DNA from 4 places in the Streptomyces sp. NPDC032161 genome. Region 3 is predicted to be linked to each of the others. Evidence: riboswitches for the same ligand, from Rfam matches in the RefSeq annotation. Region 3 holds a riboswitch; each other region holds the start of a gene.
What was found. A riboswitch is a leader RNA that binds a small molecule or an ion and turns the genes downstream of it on or off. The one in region 3 is predicted to bind cyclic di-AMP.

Region 1 (4,029 bases), on a different contig from region 3:
GGCGCTCGCCGCGGCCTGCCGGTCGGAGGGGGCCGCGTTGCTCGTCGACGACGCGCACGGCCTGGGGGTGCTGGGGGAGGGCGGCCGGGGCGCGCTCGCAGCCGCGGGCCTCGCGGGCGACCAGGGAGTCGTCGCCACGCTCACCCTCTCCAAGTCCCTCGGCAGTCAGGGCGGAGCGGTCCTCGGTCCCGCCCGGGTGATCGAACACCTCGTCAACACGGCCCGGACGTTCATCTTCGACACGGGCCTCGCGCCGGCCGCCGCGGGCGCCGCGCTCGCCGGCCTGCGCCTGCTGGGCCGGGAACCGGAACGCGCCGGGCGGGTCCGCGAGGTCGCCGCGGGGCTGTACGGGCGGCTGACCGCGGCCGGTCTGGCAGCCGTGCGTCCGGACGCCGCCGTGGTCTCCGTACGGGCCCCGTCGGCGGACGCGGCGGTGCGCTGGGCGGCGGACTGCCGCGAGGAGGGGGTCGTGGTCGGGTGCTTCCGGCCGCCGTCGGTGCCGGACGGCGTCTCCCGGCTGCGGCTGACCGCGCGCGCCGACCTGACCGACGAGCAGATCGCGGCGGCGGTGGAGACCGTACGGCGCACCGCCCCCGCCGGCTGACGGGCCCCGGAGCCGGCCGGGGGATCACGGACGCTCCCGGCCCCCCTCGCCCTCCGCCGTCCCTGCCACGCCGCCGCACACGCGGGCCTCGTCCCTCTCCTGCCGAGTGATTCGTACCGACCGGACGGCGTGGCGCAGACGTACGGATTTCCGGGACGGAGTTCACCACATCGAGCGACAGATATCCGTACATCTTGGTGGATCGGCGTCACAGACGGCGGGGCGAGTGGCAATCTGGCGCGAAGCGCAACCAGGACCGGGCGCGTGTCGGTCCGGGTGGGAGAGGGGTGGCTCGCCATGGCGGACCAGCGGGAAGCAAGCATCACTCTGCCGAGCGAGCCGGTCTCGGTCCCGGCGGCCCGTGGACACGTGTCCCGGGTGCTCACCGAATGGGGCCTGGCCGCGGACACCGAACTCGCGGACGCCCTGCGGCTCGTCGTCTCGGAACTCGCGACCAACGCCGTCCAGCACACCTTCGGGCAGTCGCCCGCCTTCACCGTCGATCTGAGACTGGAGCGGGAGGAACTGCTGCTCCTGGGAGTGACGGACAGTCATCCGCGCCGGCCCCGCCGGCTGCCCGCCGCCGTCCAGCAGGACAACGGGCGGGGCATGGTGATCATCCGGATGCTGGCCAAGGAGTGCGGTGGTCGGCTCTCCGTCACGCCCACCCCGGACGGGGGCAAGACGGTATGGATCGAGCTCCCCTGGGACGTCTCCGCGCCGGACTGACCGCCCTTCGGACCGACCGACCTTCTGCACCGACCCTCCGGTCGACCGGCTTCCGTCGTGCCGCCCGTGCCCGGCCTTGCGGACCGGAGCCGTTCGGTGGCTCCGGTCCCCGAGACCGTGGGTCAGCGGACGCGTCCGTAGTAGACGCTCTTCGACCAGATCTTCTCCAACCGGACCACCGAGCCGGTCCTCGGCGAGTGCCAGATCTTGTTGTGTCCGGCGTAGATCCCGACGTGGTAGACGCTTCGGCCGTAATGGAAGAAGACCAGGTCTCCGCGCTTGCGGTGCGAGGCCGAGACGTGACGGGTCCTGTTGTACTGCTGCTGGGCGGTGCGGGGGAGCTTCTTGCCCGCCTTCTTGAACGAGTAGACGGTCAGCCCGGAGCAGTCGAAGCGGTGGGGGCCGGTGGCGCCCCACCTGTACGGCGAGCCCTTCTTCGATGCCGCGACGTTGAGCGCCTTGAGCGACGGAGTGGCCGCCTGGGCCTCCGTGACGGCGCCCGGGGCGAGCATGGTGCCGCCGACGGCGGCCAGTGTCAGAACCGAGGCCGTACCGGCCCGGGCGAGCAGAGACGGGACATGAACCTGCGCAGTCATGCGCAACCCTTCGTCAGCCGCCTGTGAAGGATGACCTGTCGGGTTCGGGCTGGCGAAGTTGCCCGGCCGCGCTCGGCGGCTTCACCCCGAGGGACGACCGATGTTCCGGTCGACCCGTTGTGCTCGGGTCCTCCACTCCTGCCGATCCACTTCTGTCGACCAGTCATCCGGGCGGCGGCAGGACTCGGCGTCCGCTCGGACCGCCCCGCCGCGGTGGCGGGGGCTTGTCGTCCCAGGGATCTTGACTCACCGACAGCCGGATTTCCGAGCTGAAACGATGATATGTGAGAGTCCTCACGACTGAACTGTTCGAGTGCAGCTGACGCATTTGGATGCTGCGCCGGGCGTGCGCGCCGGTCGTGCACCAGGGGCGGAAGGGCGGATTTCGCCCTCCGCCCACCTGGAAGCCGCAAGTCGAGATTTCTCTGAAAACAGCGTTTCCTACTCTGAAAAGAGTAGGAAAATCGGATCGCACATCGGGCGTGTCGCGCGGTGGAGTTGACGGGGGATCGACCGGGAGCGCACGGGCGAGCGATCAGCCGGGTGGCACGGGGGGCAGGGTGACGCGACCGGACCGGCGTTCCCCGTCCAGGGCGCGCAGCGCCCGTGCCAGGGTCCCGGCGTGGATCCGCGCCTCGCCGCGTTCGTGCATCAGCGCCAGGGCGTCCCGCAGCGCCCCGGCGCGCGAGGCCAGCGCCTGCGCGGCGCGCAGTGCCCCGTAGGTGTCGCTGCCGCGGGCAGGGTTGATCCGGCCCAACTGGTCGAGGACGTCGAGGTAGCAGTCGATGAACTCCCCCTCCGCACGGGTCAGCGCCGGCAGCGGAGGAGGATCGGACGGGCGCATCAGGTCCTCACCGCGAGCCGGGTGACGGGAACGACGTCTTCCGGCTCTCCACGACGTGGTCCACCAGGCCGTAGGCCCGGGCGCCCGCAGCGTCGAGAACGAGGTCGCGCTCGATGTCCTCGGCGATCCGCCCGGCGTCGCGGCCCGTGTGACGGGCCAGCAGGGTGACGAGCGCCTCGCGGACCCGTTCCAGTTCCCGCGCCTCGATCTCCAGGTCGGACGGCCGGCCGTGGACGGGCTCGGCGAGCGTGGGCTGGCGCATCACGACGCGCGCCCCCGGCAGTACGTGCCGCCGCCCCGGGGCGCCCGCGGCGAGCAGGACGGCGGCCCAGGCGTCGGCCCGGCCCAGGCAGTACGTCTCCACCTCGCAGGTGAGGTACTCCATCGTGTCGTGGACGGCGGTCATGGCCGCGAACGAGCCACCGGGGGAGTTGATGTAGAGGGAGACGGGCCGGTCCGGGGCGGCGTGTTCCAGATACATGAACTGCGCGATCAGATCACTGGCCGCGGTGTCGTCGACCTCGGTGCCGAGCAGGACGATCCGCTCGGCGAGCAGCTTGGAGTACGGGTCGAGGGTGCGGGTCCCGTGGGGCGTGCGCTCGGTGAACTCGGGCAGCACGTGTCGGGCGGTGGGGCGGAACAGCATGGCGTTGCCTCTCCTCGCGGGATGCGCGCGGCTCCGGGCCGGGCTCGCGTCCACATCTGTAAAAAATGTACAGGACGTACAGACTCGAAAGCGGAGACCCCGAGTGCAACACTGGCAGTGCCGGAACCGCGCGCACGGTTTGAAGCGGCGGGGGCTGGAAACGGAGCGGAAGCCACCGCGCCAGTCCCCGACCCTGCTCAAGACCCTGGCCCTCGAGTCCGGCGTCACCCGGACCGGCTTCTACCCCAAGAAGAACCGGGACGCCACAACCCGGCCAGGGGCGCTACCAGCACCTTGCCGAGGAGTGCGAGCGGCGCCTTGCGGCTCTCCAGCAGGCCGGCGAGAGCGTCGACCCACGGGCCGCGCAGATCGAACGGCTCAAGGGCCAGGTCGCCGAGTTCAAGGACCAGGCCACCGAGCGGGATGAAGTCGACGCCGGGTTCACCGAGTTCAAGACCGCGGCCATCTCTCGGTTCGTCGCCCAATACGACGAGATCACGAGGCTATGGGAACAGGCAGCCGCCCTGGGTAACGTCCGCCGCCTGTCTGCCGCCCGCAGCGGTACGGCGCCGTTCGGGTCGTGCAGCTGAGTCCGTTATTACGCAAAGAA
Region 2 (4,029 bases), on a different contig from region 3:
GAGGAACTGCTGCGGTACGACGGCCCGGTGGAACTGGCGACCTGGCGGTTCGCCACCGAGCCGCTGACGCTCGGCGGCCGGGACATCGCGGTCGGCGACCCCGTCCTGGTCGTGCTCGCCGCCGCCGACCGCGACCCGGCGCGCTTCGAGGACCCCGACACGCTCGACCTCGCCCGACGTGACAATCAGCACCTCGGATACGGGCACGGCATCCACTACTGCCTCGGCGCGCCGCTCGCCCGGCTGGAGGGACAGACCGCGCTCGCCACGCTGCTCAGGCGCCTTCCCGACCTGCGGCTCGCGGTGGAGCCCGCCGATCTGCGGTGGCGCGGCGGGCTCATCATGCGCGGACTGCGCACGCTTCCCGTGGAGTTCGGACCCCGGCCCGCCCGACCCGTTTCTGACGCTACGTCACATCTGTGATGTGCGCGTGATCGGCGCTGCATCGACTTGTGACACGCGTTCGAGTCCGGTTAGGTTCACCGTTCGACCCCACCGGGTCGCTCGACCGAACTCGTCCGTCACACGGAAGGCAACCTCATGGGCTCCGCGAACGGCAGACACCGTCGCCCTCGTCAGGCACCCGCCATCGTCGTCGCGGCGGGCGTGACCGGATCCGCCATCGCCATCCCGCTGCTCGGCGCGGGCGCCGCGCAGGCGGCCGACTCGGCGACCTGGGACCGGGTCGCCGAGTGCGAGAGCGGCGGCTCCTGGAGCGCCGATTTCGGCAACGGCTCCTACGGCGGCCTTCAGCTCACCCCGGAGGTCTGGAAGGCGTACGGCGGTGAGGCGTACGCCCCGCGCGCCGACCTCGCCAGCCGCGCCCAGCAGATCGCGGTGGCCGAGAAGATCCTGGGCGACCGGGGTCCGCAGGCGTGGCCGAGCTGTGCGCCCCTCTCTGGCCTCGCGACGGGTGGGGAGCTGCCAGGGGTCGACCCGGGGGAGACCTCCTCGGAGAAGCCCGCGGGCGGCTCCGGGGCGGAGGAGGATGCGAAGAAGACGGGCGGCACCGGGGCGGAGAAGGGCGCGAAGCCGGCTGACAAGTCGTCGGAGTCCCCGTCCGACGAGGACGTCACGCCTTCGGGCCGTGCCGGGAAGCCGGACGCCGGAACCGGGTCCGATGTCACGCCCTCGCCCACCGGTTCCGCCACTTCATCCGACAATGCGCACCGTTTGCCTGAATCGGTTGATATGGGCGATTCGGGCGCTTCTGTCGCTCCGTCAGGGCCGCCCGGGGACTCGGAAGGATCTGGAGCGTCGGACGGTTCGGGCGGCAAGCATCGTGGCTCACCGGCCGCCGAGGAGGGGTGGGGTGCCGACGGGGACGTCGGCCGCGAGTCGGGTCGTCACGCCTCGCGCGACGGCGGGGGGCGCGACGCGGCCTCCCCGGTCGCCGACGACACGTACACCGTCCGTCCCGGTGACAATCTCTGGACGATTGCCGACGAGCGGAACGTCCCCGGTGGCTGGTCCGCGCTCTATGAGGCCAACAAGGAGGTCGTGGGCTCCGATCCGGACCTCATCCTTCCTGGCCAGAGCCTCGATGTCGACGCGGAGGCCCGTTGAGGCCGGACCCGGTGGCCGGCTGACGGGGCCTCAGGAGCCGGGATGCTATCGGAGGCTCTTGTCGGCTTGCATGCGAGTGAGACATGGATCTCTTTGCGTCAATTGGCGTGTTGGGCCCGGAGGTCCCGTCCGTATCGCGTCCCACCTGCGAAAACTACGGTTCCTCAGATGCAAGTAAGAGACGATTGCCCGATGTGTCCTTCTTTGAATATGGGGCTTATATGTGTTTACGGTCGGAACCGCTCGCACCGCGGGCCCCGCCGACCGTCACGCCGAATCCTGCCGTCGGTCGGAGGGAACAGACGCGTTCAAGCGCCGTAGGCAGGAGCGGGGGACCCAGGTAGGCGTCGGCCCCGATCGTCGCGAGACGCATCAGGACCGACTTGGGGTGAAGTCGCGTGCTAGGACGTGCGACCGGGCAACTCACTCGGCCCGAACCCGACAGCTCACCTCGTAGGCGTCGGTGAGGAGACTTCCATGCTGTTTTCCGGCAAGGGCAAGCACCGCCGCCCGTCCAAGGCCGTCCGTGTCGCCACGCTCGCCGGAGTCGCCGGCTCCGCCGTCGCCGTCCCGCTGCTGGGCGCGACCGGCGCTTCCGCCGCCTCCGTCGCCACCTGGGACGCCGTCGCCCAGTGCGAGTCCGGGGGCAACTGGTCCATCAACACCGGCAACGGCTACTACGGCGGTCTGCAGTTCTCGCAGTCCAGCTGGGCCGCCGCCGGCGGTCTGAAGTACGCGCCGCGCGCCGACCTGGCCACCAAGGCCCAGCAGATCGCCACCGCCGAGCGGCTCCTCGACATGCAGGGTCCGGGTGCCTGGGGCTGCGCCTCCGCCGGCAACCTGCGCAACGACGGCGTCGACCCGGGCGTCGACACCTCCTCGAAGAGTTCCGGTGCCGCCAAGAAGCAGAGCACCCAGACGGCCCCCAAGCAGCAGGCCCAGCCGAAGCAGGTCGAGCGCGCCGAGGCCCCCGCCTCCCGCTCCGACCGTCCCGCCGCCCCGCGGACCGAGTCGAAGAAGACCGTCACCACCCCGACCGGCAAGAAGGTCAAGAAGGGCGACGGCGAGTACAAGGTCGTCTCCGGCGACTCCCTCAGCAAGATCGCCGCCGCCCACGGCGTCGAGGGCGGCTGGCAGCGGCTGTTCGAGCTGAACAAGGACATCGTCGAGAACGCCGACCTGATCTACCCGGGTCAGCAGCTGCACCTGACGAAGTAGTCCGGTCCCTCTCCTCTCCGGATGCCCGGCCCGGCGCGCTCCCCCCGCGCGCCGGGCCGGGGCGTCTGCTCGGAGCGCGTGCCGCGCGCCGACGCGGCACCGCGCGTCCCGCACCCGGGCGTGCGCCGCTCGTGTGCGGCGCAGTTCGTTCAACTGTTGTAGTTACTGATCCGTAATATTCTGGCCATTTGCCCGGGATCGTGCACTCCCGGGTCCTTTTTCGTCCCAGGGGGCGGGCGGTCGTCGGGCTGAGCGGGCGGGGCCGGTTAGGCTCTTGTCGCAAGGCCAAAGTGACCCTGCAGAACCAGTGTCATATCCCAGAAGGAGATGCCTCGTGCCGTCCATCGACGTCGTCGTAGCCCGGGAAATCCTCGACTCCCGGGGGAACCCCACGGTCGAGGTCGAGGTCGGCCTCGACGACGGCAGCACGGGTCGTGCTGCCGTGCCGTCCGGCGCCTCCACCGGTGCCTTCGAGGCCATTGAGCTTCGCGACGGCGACCCCAACCGCTACCAGGGCAAGGGTGTGGAGAAGGCCGTGCTCGCCGTCATCGAGCAGATCGGCCCGGAGCTCGTCGGCTACGACGCGACCGAGCAGCGGCTGATCGACCAGGCGATGTTCGACCTGGACGCCACCGAGAACAAGGGCTCGCTCGGCGCCAACGCCATCCTCGGTGTCTCGCTGGCCGTCGCGCACGCCGCCTCCGAGGCGTCGGACCTGCCGCTGTTCCGCTACCTCGGCGGTCCGAACGCGCACCTGCTGCCCGTCCCGATGATGAACATCCTCAACGGTGGGTCGCACGCCGACTCCAACGTGGACATCCAGGAGTTCATGATCGCCCCGATCGGCGCCGAGTCCTTCTCCGAGGCCCTGCGCTGGGGCGCCGAGGTCTATCACACGCTGAAGAAGGTCCTGAAGAGCAAGGGCCTGTCGACCGGCCTCGGCGACGAGGGCGGCTTCGCGCCGAACCTGGAGTCGAACCGTGCCGCCCTCGACCTCATCATCGAGGCCGTCAAGGAAGCCGGCTACGTCCCGGGCAAGGACATCGCGCTCGCGCTCGACGTCGCCGCGTCCGAGTTCTACAAGGACGGCACGTACGAGTTCGAGGGCAAGTCCCGCTCGGCCGCGGAGATGACCGAGTACTACGAGGAGCTCGTCTCCGCGTACCCGCTGGTCTCCATCGAGGACCCGCTGTACGAGGACGACTGGGCCGGCTGGAAGATCATCACCGACAAGCTCGGCAGCAA
Region 3 (4,029 bases):
TGGGCTCATAACCCAGAGGTCGCAGGTTCAAATCCTGTCCCCGCTACTGAAGACCCGGGTCCGGCGCGTACAGCGTGCCGGACCCGGGGTTTTTTCGTGCCGTCGCTGGATGGCGCGAGGTGCGTGGGCGGTGTGTGAGGTGTGCCACGCACGTACCTCTGTTGGGCGATGCGGACTCGCCGCGCGGCTGAGCTCCGGTGAGCCTGGGGGCGGGGCGCGGTACCGTCCGCAGCCGTGCGTGTACCGGGCAGGAGACCACAGGTGTGGAAGCGGCTGAAGCGGCGCGGCGGACATGCCGGGGGCGGACATGCCGGAGGGGTTGCCGGCGGCGCCGGTGCCCGTCGGTTCGTGCGCATGCTGCCGACCCTGATGATCGTCGGCGGGCTGCTGTTCGACCTGCTCACCCCGCCGGTCTTCACCGCCATCCCGCTGTTCGTCGCGGCGCCGCTGATCGCCGCGCCGTTCTTCTCGTTGTCCAACACCGTGCGCACCGGCATCGCCTCGATGCTGGCCGTCGTCGCGCTCCGGCTGGCCACCGACTCGCTGCCGGCGGCCGTGCCGCTGATCGAGCTGCTCACGCTGGCGACCGTCTCGGTGCTCGCGGTGGTGATCAACCGGGTCGTGCAGCGGAGCAACGAGCAGTTGGCCTCCGCGCGGGTCATCGCGGAGCGGGCCATGCGGGCGGTGCTGCCGAAGCCGTTCGACCGGATCGGTGGGCTGCATGTGGCGGCGCGGTACGAGGCCGCGCAGGCCGACGAGTTCGTTGGCGGTGACCTGTTCGCGGTGACGGACACCCCGTACGGGGTGCGGCTGGTGGTCGGTGACGTGCGGGGGAAGGGGCTCGACGCCGTGGAGACGGTCGCCGTGGTCATCGGGGCGTTCCGGGAGGCGGCCGAACAGGAGCGCTCGCTGGAGGGCGTGGCGCGTCGGCTGGAGCGGGCGCTGGTGCGGGAGAGGAGGGCGCGCCGGGGCGGGCCCGACGTCGTCGAGGGCTTCACCACCGCCGTGCTGGCCGAGATCCCGGCCGGCCTGTCCCGGGTCCGGATCGTCAACCGCGGCCACCCCGAGCCGATCCTGCTGCACCCGGACGGCGCGCTGGACGTGCTGGCGCCCTCGATGCCCGCGCTGCCGCTCGGGATGGACCTGGGCGCGTGGCCCGACCGGACGGACGAGTGGGATCTGCGGCCGGGGGCGACACTGCTCCTCTACACCGACGGCCTCTCCGAGGCGCGGAACGCCCAGGGGGACTTCTATGATCCGGCGGCCCGGCTGTGCGGGCGGATCTTTCCCGGGCCGGAGGAGCTGCTGTCCGCGCTGACCGACGACGTACGGCTGCACACGGGGGGCGAGTCGACCGACGACATGGCCCTGCTCGCGGTCGTACGCCCCGCGGAGGGGCAGCCGGAGCGGCGCAGGACCGTCCGGATCGTGGGGCCGGGCCCGGCATGACGGACGGTCCGGGGCGGCTGGGCGGGCGCAAGGGCGCCGGGTGCGCCCGAGCGGTTGGGCGGGTGCAAGGAGGCCGTGACGGGGTTCGGTCGGGTGCGCCCGTGAGGCCGCAGACGTCCGTCCGGGCGGCCGGGTGCGCCCGAGCGGACCGGGGTGCCACCGTACGTAATCGAAAGACGCCGCTCCGCATAACGTTTGACGCAACGTCAGTTACGGGGTATTGGCTGAGACCCGATCAAGTCGTCTGAATACGCCCCGAGATGTCCAGTAAAGTCCAGGCCAAAGACGTGAACGATCAGTGGGAGCGGCTTGGAATCAGGGCCCGGTGTCTATTAACGTTCGATAACGCAGCGCGGTCGTCCCAGCCGTCGTCAGAGGCGGCACCGTGCGCGAGCGCCGAATCCCGAAAGGGAACCGGGGAACCACCACCCTGGGGTGAATCGGGCATCCGGGTCTCGTGAGAGACGCGGTGTCCGTAGGAGACCTTCCTGCTCCGAACCCGTCAGCTAACCCGGTAGGCGAGAAGGAAGGAAAGGAGTGCGCCCCCGTGGCGTCCAACAAGCCTGCCCCCGAGGCCCCCGCCCGGCTCGATTCCGCGTACGGTTCCGAGTTCGGCACCGACTTCGGCCCCGGTTACGGTGCGGGCCCCGGCTACGGCTCCGACTACGGAACGGCCGGGATGACGACGGTGTCCGGCACTGCGGATCGCATGGACCACGGAATCGGATCGGACATGGCCGCCACCGCGACCCTGCCCGGCGCCGACTTCGGTGTCGACGACGAGCGCGGCTGGGGCGAGTGGAACCCCACCGAGGAGACCGTCCGCCCCGTACGCGGCAAGCACCGGGTCGCCAAGCAGCGCAACGGACTCGCCCGCAGTTCCGCGGTGCTCGGGGTCGGTGTCATCGCGGCGGTCGGCGCGGGCGGCATGGCCACCGCGCAGGGCAAGCCGCCGGTGTCCATCTCCCTTCCCGACTCCATCGCGGACAACCTGCCCGACGCCAAGTCCCTTCCCGGCGTGGGCGCCCTCCTCTCCGACAAGTCCGAGGACGACGGGGCCGCGCCCGCCACCGCCCCGCTCACCACCGCAGGCATCACCACCGCCGAGGCCGAGCAGGGCACGACCGACGCGGGCGAGGCGCTGCGTGCCCGCATCCTCCAGCAGGCCGAGCAGCAGCAGGCCGCCGCCGACGCGGAGGCCAGGGAGGCCCAGGAGAAGGCCGCGGCGGAGAAGGCCGCGGCCGAGGCCAAGAAGCAGCAGGACGCCGCCGAGGTCAAGGCCGCCGCCGAGAAGAAGAAGGCGGAGGAGGAGGCGAAGAAGAAGGCCGAGGCCCTGCGGCTCGCCAAGCTCGCCGCCAGCTACGCCGTCCCGACCACCTCGTACACGATCACCTCGACGTACGGCCAGGCCGGCACGATGTGGTCCTCCGGTCACCACACCGGCCTCGACTTCGCGGCGCCGACGGGCACCCCCGTCAAGGCCGTTCACGGCGGCACCATCAAGTCGGCGGGCTGGTCCGGCTCGTACGGCTACCGCACGGTGCTGGAGCTGGAGGACGGCACGGAGGTCTGGTACTGCCACCAGTCTTCGATCGGCGTCGGGGTCGGCCAGAAGGTCTCCACCGGGGACACCATCGGCCGGGTCGGCGCGACCGGCAATGTGACGGGTCCCCACCTCCACCTGGAGATCCACACCGCCGACGGCACGGGCGTGGACCCGATGGGCTGGCTGCGGAGCAAGGGCCTCAACATCTGAGGCACCCGCGTCGGCGATGCACGGGCGGACAACGATGCGCCGGCCGACCGCGCGGACCACACCGAACAGCCGTCCGCCGAACGGCGTATGCGCGGAATACCGTTCTGGCGGGAACACGTTGATCGATTCATGACTTCCCTTCGCCAACTGGGCTCTTCCGATCTTCAGGTGTTCCCGCTCGCCCTCGGCGGCAATGTCTTCGGCTGGACGGCCGACGAGGCGCAGTCGTTCGCCGTGCTGGACGCATACACGGAGGCGGGCGGCAACTTCGTCGACACCGCCGACGCCTACTCCGCCTGGGTGCCGGGGAACGAGGGCGGCGAGTCGGAGACCGTCATCGGCAAGTGGCTCGCGTCCCGGCCCGGCCGGTCCGATGTCGTCGTCGCCACCAAGGTCGGCGCCCACCCCTCGTACAAGGGTCTCTCCGCCGCCACCATCAAGGCGGCGGCGGAAGAGTCGCTGCGCAGGCTCGGCAGGGACCACATCGACCTCTACTACACGCACTTCGACGACGAGACCGTGCCGGTCGAGGAGATCATCACCACCCTCGACGAGCTGGTGAAGGCCGGCAAGGTGCGCGAGATCGCCGCGTCCAACATCAGCCCCGAGCGGCTCCGGGCGTCCCTGGACTTCTCCGAGCGCGAGGGGCTGGCCCGTTACGTCGCCCTGCAGCCGCACTACAACCTCGTCTCCCGCGACACCTACGAGGGCCCGCTCCAGGACACGGCCGCGCGGGCCGGGCTCGCCGCCGTCCCGTACTACGCCCTGGCCTCCGGATTCCTCACCGGCAAGTACCGCCCGGGCACCCCGGTGGAGAGCGCGCG
Region 4 (4,029 bases), on a different contig from region 3:
GGGATCCGCTCTCGCCAGTGCCTCGGTGTAATTCCAGCGCACCACCAGTGCGGCGACGAAGGCGCCCGCCAGTTGTGCGAGGGAATAGGGTGCGACCTTCCTCCAGGGGAAATCCTTGAACGCCGCGAGCGAGAGCGTCACGGCCGGATTGAGGTGAGCACCGCTCAGTCGGCCCGCCACATAGATGCCCAGGGTGACCCCGAGCCCCCAGGCCCAGGCGATGCTGTCGTGGTTCCCGAGTCCGCCCGGCGGGTCGGTGAGCGCGCCGCCGGCCGCGACCTGGGCCACCACCCCACAGCCGAAGAGAATGAGAATCAGCGTTCCGGCGAATTCCGCCGCGAGTTCCCCGCCGAGTCCCGACAACCCGCGCCGTTCCATGGGGATCTCGCTTCCTGTCGGGTCACGGCCGTTGGCGGCATCGATCCAGATCTGAGCGTAGGTGTGCGGGTCCGCTTCCGCACGCGGTGCTGCGGCGGTGGTGTGAGGGCGGTCCTCGGCCCGTCCCGCCGGGGTCCGGACGGCCTCTCGGTGCCGGGGTGTCACGCAGCCCGGGACGCAGGCCTTCCACGGTGGCGAGGGCCTGCAAGGCGGTCGCCACGTCCGCGGCCCCCGTACCTGTCCGGCGTCCAGGCGCGTTTCGAAACACGCCCCAGGCATGGGAGCGGGGTCCGCTCCATGCGCTGACGTACGCCGCGGGCGGCTGGGAGCCCGGGCGGAAGGGGGGAAAGGGTCCTGGGGACCGGACGCCGGACGTGGACGTCTCGACGGTGGTCGCCGTTCTCGGGTCGGCGGCGATCGGGCAGGTGTTGGACGGCACCCCGCTGATCGTCGTCCTCGCGACGTCCGGCGCCCCGGAAGCACCGGCCACCGCGCGGACCGCCAGCGGTGCGCGGTCCGCGTGATCTCGGGCCCGCGACGGCGACGAGGCCGGGCGAGGGCGGACACCGAGGAGGTGGTGCCCGCCGAGCGGCTGAGGGCCGGGGACATGACCCTGGCCTCGCCGCGGCGGCCGAGCGCCCCGGCGGCCACCCCCGACGCGGGCCGTCGCCGTCGACAGCCCCGGCCGGGCGCGCACCGGCCGGACCCGTCGCACGGCCGGGGGAGGACGGCCGCACCGCCGTGCTGGTCGCCCGCGACGGCGCCCCGGCCGGCGTCCTCGGTGTGGCCGACCAGCCACGCGGCGACGCCCGGGTCCGCAGGCCCGGCTTACGGGGGCGTTCAGCTGCGCCGTGCCGAAGACGCACGCGACCGGCTCCCACGTCCACACGACAGGACAGAAGAGATGTCCCTTTTGTCTCTATTTGAAGTGAATTGCAAATTTAGACGGTAAAGCCGCTTTTGATAATTGTTGTTCTGTTTGAGGGGTAGGCGGAACGCCCCTTTTGTCGCTTCGTGGTGTGAGTCACGTAAAGACTCTCCGGACGGCCGGTCCGCGATTCGGCTCCCCTTGTCGCGCAAGGCGAGTCGAGTTCGATCTGTGAGGTGGATTACTGCGAATTCCATGAATTGATCATGCGAATCAATTGTGATCGAAAAATTCGGGCTTGTTCCGCTCCGCTTTTCTCGCCTACGGTCACCGTCAATCCGGACGGAACGCCGAATCCTGCCGCCGTCCGAGAAACCGACCCACTTGTCCACGGCAGGAGCGGGGGAACCAGGTAAGCCGCCGGTCCGGTATCCGGAACGGCTCGGGGTGAAGTCGCATTCCGTGCGGCCAGACATCTCCAGTCTGAACCCGACAGCTCACCTCGCAGGCGACGGAGAGGAATTCACCATGACCGCAACGGGTACGTACCGTCGCCGCTCGTCCACCTTCCGGACCCGTGGCCTCATCGCCGCGGCCACGGGCGGAGTCGCCCTGGTGCTTCCGCTGATCGGAGCGGGTTTCGCCTCGGCCGCCCCGGCCCAGGCCGCCACCACCGAAAGGGCCGCTGCTTCGGTCGCCGTCACCGGAAGCGTTTCCCCGCAGAAGGCTGCGACCGTCACGCATTCCGTGATCTCCGGGGACACCCTTTCCAAGATCGCGCAGAGCTATTCCGTCGAAGGCGGCTGGCAGAAGCTGTACGAGGGCAACCGGGAGATCATCGGGAGCAACCCCTCCCTCATCCGCCCGGGCATGAAGCTGACCGTCGGTGCCGAGTCCGAGGCCGCCACCGGTGCCTCCGGCGCCTCGTCCGCGACCGTCACCGCCGCGCCGGTCTCCTACGCGGACAACCTGGACGGCTGGATCAGGGAATCGCTGGCCATCATGGCCCGGCACGGCATCCCCGGCAGCTACGACGGCATCCACCGCAACGTCATGCGTGAGTCCTCCGGCAACCCGCGGGCCATCAACAACTGGGACTCGAACGCCGTCGCCGGAACGCCGTCCAAGGGCCTGCTCCAGGTCATCGACCCGACGTTCCGCGCCTACCACGTGCCCGGCACGCCGTTCGACAGCTACGACCCGGTCGCCAACATCACGGCCGCGTGCAACTACGCCGCCGACAAGTACGGCTCCATCGACAACGTCTTCGGCGCCTACTGACCCATGCCGGCCCGGCCCCGTGCCGGTTTGGACGCGACGGGATGCGCCCCTCGGGAAGCCGCACGGCTTCCCCAGGGGCGCATCCCGTCGCGTCGTACCGGGGCCCCGTCGCTTCCCCGCCCCGCCCGCCGGCGGGGCGCACCTCGCCCGTGGTCACTCCAGGGCGCTGCCCGTCGACCGTTGCGGCCGCCGCAGCGGCGGTGTGGGAACCGTCGCCGCCGCGCCCTCCCGGACGGAGTGCACCGCCGCGTCGTGAAGACGCCTGCTGTCCTCCTCGGAGCAGCAGGGCACGGGGCTGCCCGACATGGTGAACCAGTCGATCGCACCCGTGTACTGCACGGTCACCTGAGCCGTGTCGTCGGCCCAGGTCGTGTGAACGGTCAGGTCCCCGGTCAGGACGCCGACCTCGTCCGTGAGCACGCCTCCGCGCCCCGAGAACACACCACGAGTGGTCCATGACGCCCAAGCCATGTACCCAGGCTGACACCGGGTGCGCGGATCCGCGACCCGCGGGAGCGCGCCGCTCGGCGCCCCGGGGTGCCGGAGCCCGTTCCGGAATGCGGAACGGGCGAAACTTTCCCTACGGTCCGGCTGCGGTTCCCGTACCGGCCAATCGCCCGCGAATTGACGCACTTTTCACGCCAAACCGTTGGATCCTCGCTCCGAAACAACGAATTCCGTAGGTAAACAGCTCTTGACCTGCGGAACTCGTCGGGATTGCATGTCGCGCTGGGAGCGACGAAACCACTCATCACGTCCTCGTCTGGAGGCGATACCGCTCCCGTGCTCAAACACCGCACCTGTTGATCGGAAACGCACGATGACCGAAACGCTCAGCGCTCCCCAGGCGCTCGCGCCGGCTACCGGCCCCATCCCGCAGAAGCTCAAGCGTTCCATCGGCGTCGTCGGCGGGACACTGCTGACGCTGTCCTGCGTGACGCCCGCCTCGACACTCTTCGTGGTCGTACCGGACCTGTTCTCCAGCCTCGGCACGTACACCGCCCTCACCATCGCCATCGGCTCGCTGCTCTGCATCGCGGTCGCCTTCTGCTACTCGGAGCTGGGCACCCTGATCCCGAGCGCGGGAGGCGAGTACGCGATGGTGTCGACCATGGCGGGGCGGCTGGCCGGCTGGCTCGTCTTCGTGCTGTCCCTGCTGGTCGTGATGATCGTGCCTCCCGTCATCGCCATGGGAACGGCCGACTACCTCGCCCCCGTCGTGCACATCCCCGCCCCGGTCGCGGGCGCCGGTGTCATGCTGCTCGCCACCCTCGCCGGTCTGCTGGATCTGCGGGCCAACGCCTGGATCACCGGGATCTTCCTCGTCCTCGAGGTGATCGCCGCGGCCGTCGTCGCCGTACTCGGATTCGCGCACTCCGAGCGCGGGGCGTCCGCCCTCGTGCACGGCCAAGTCGCCTCGTCGGACGGCACGACCTCCACGGTCACCGCGATGATGGTGGTCTCGGGGCTCGCGATCGCACTCTTCATCACGCAGGGCTTCT

Region 1: another riboswitch for cyclic di-AMP. It lies ahead of AB0E67_RS21885 (C40 family peptidase); the one in region 3 lies ahead of AB0E67_RS18320 (M23 family metallopeptidase).
Region 2: another riboswitch for cyclic di-AMP. It lies ahead of AB0E67_RS26870 (transglycosylase family protein); the one in region 3 lies ahead of AB0E67_RS18320 (M23 family metallopeptidase).
Region 4: another riboswitch for cyclic di-AMP. It lies ahead of AB0E67_RS22260 (LysM peptidoglycan-binding domain-containing protein); the one in region 3 lies ahead of AB0E67_RS18320 (M23 family metallopeptidase).

Annotation. Positions count from the first base shown of each region.
Region 1 covers NZ_JBEZVN010000012.1:108,138-112,166, reverse strand. Annotated here, with positions in the region: gene AB0E67_RS21895 (8-amino-7-oxononanoate synthase) at 1-604, shown strand, start outside; gene AB0E67_RS21890 (ATP-binding protein) at 902-1,333, shown strand; gene AB0E67_RS21885 (C40 family peptidase) at 1,456-1,929, opposite strand; cyclic di-AMP (ydaO/yuaA leader) riboswitch at 1,933-2,129, opposite strand; gene AB0E67_RS21880 (hypothetical protein) at 2,465-2,773, opposite strand; gene AB0E67_RS21875 (ATP-dependent Clp protease proteolytic subunit) at 2,781-3,416, opposite strand; gene AB0E67_RS21870 (hypothetical protein) at 3,644-3,904, opposite strand.
Region 2 covers NZ_JBEZVN010000022.1:45,728-49,756, reverse strand. Annotated here, with positions in the region: gene AB0E67_RS26880 (cytochrome P450) at 1-423, shown strand, start outside; gene AB0E67_RS26875 (transglycosylase family protein) at 541-1,566, shown strand; cyclic di-AMP (ydaO/yuaA leader) riboswitch at 1,870-2,041, shown strand; gene AB0E67_RS26870 (transglycosylase family protein) at 2,044-2,784, shown strand; gene eno (phosphopyruvate hydratase) at 3,119-4,029, shown strand, end outside.
Region 3 covers NZ_JBEZVN010000008.1:24,680-28,708, reverse strand. Annotated here, with positions in the region: tRNA gene AB0E67_RS18330 (tRNA-Met) at 1-46, shown strand, start outside; gene AB0E67_RS18325 (PP2C family protein-serine/threonine phosphatase) at 349-1,449, shown strand; cyclic di-AMP (ydaO/yuaA leader) riboswitch at 1,834-1,985, shown strand; gene AB0E67_RS18320 (M23 family metallopeptidase) at 2,183-3,205, shown strand; gene AB0E67_RS18315 (aldo/keto reductase) at 3,335-4,029, shown strand, end outside.
Region 4 covers NZ_JBEZVN010000013.1:58,349-62,377, reverse strand. Annotated here, with positions in the region: gene AB0E67_RS22270 (MIP/aquaporin family protein) at 1-378, opposite strand, end outside; partial or broken gene AB0E67_RS22265 (heavy metal translocating P-type ATPase) at 654-961, shown strand; cyclic di-AMP (ydaO/yuaA leader) riboswitch at 1,585-1,770, shown strand; gene AB0E67_RS22260 (LysM peptidoglycan-binding domain-containing protein) at 1,775-2,527, shown strand; gene AB0E67_RS22255 (hypothetical protein) at 2,681-2,998, opposite strand; gene AB0E67_RS22250 (APC family permease) at 3,348-4,029, shown strand, end outside.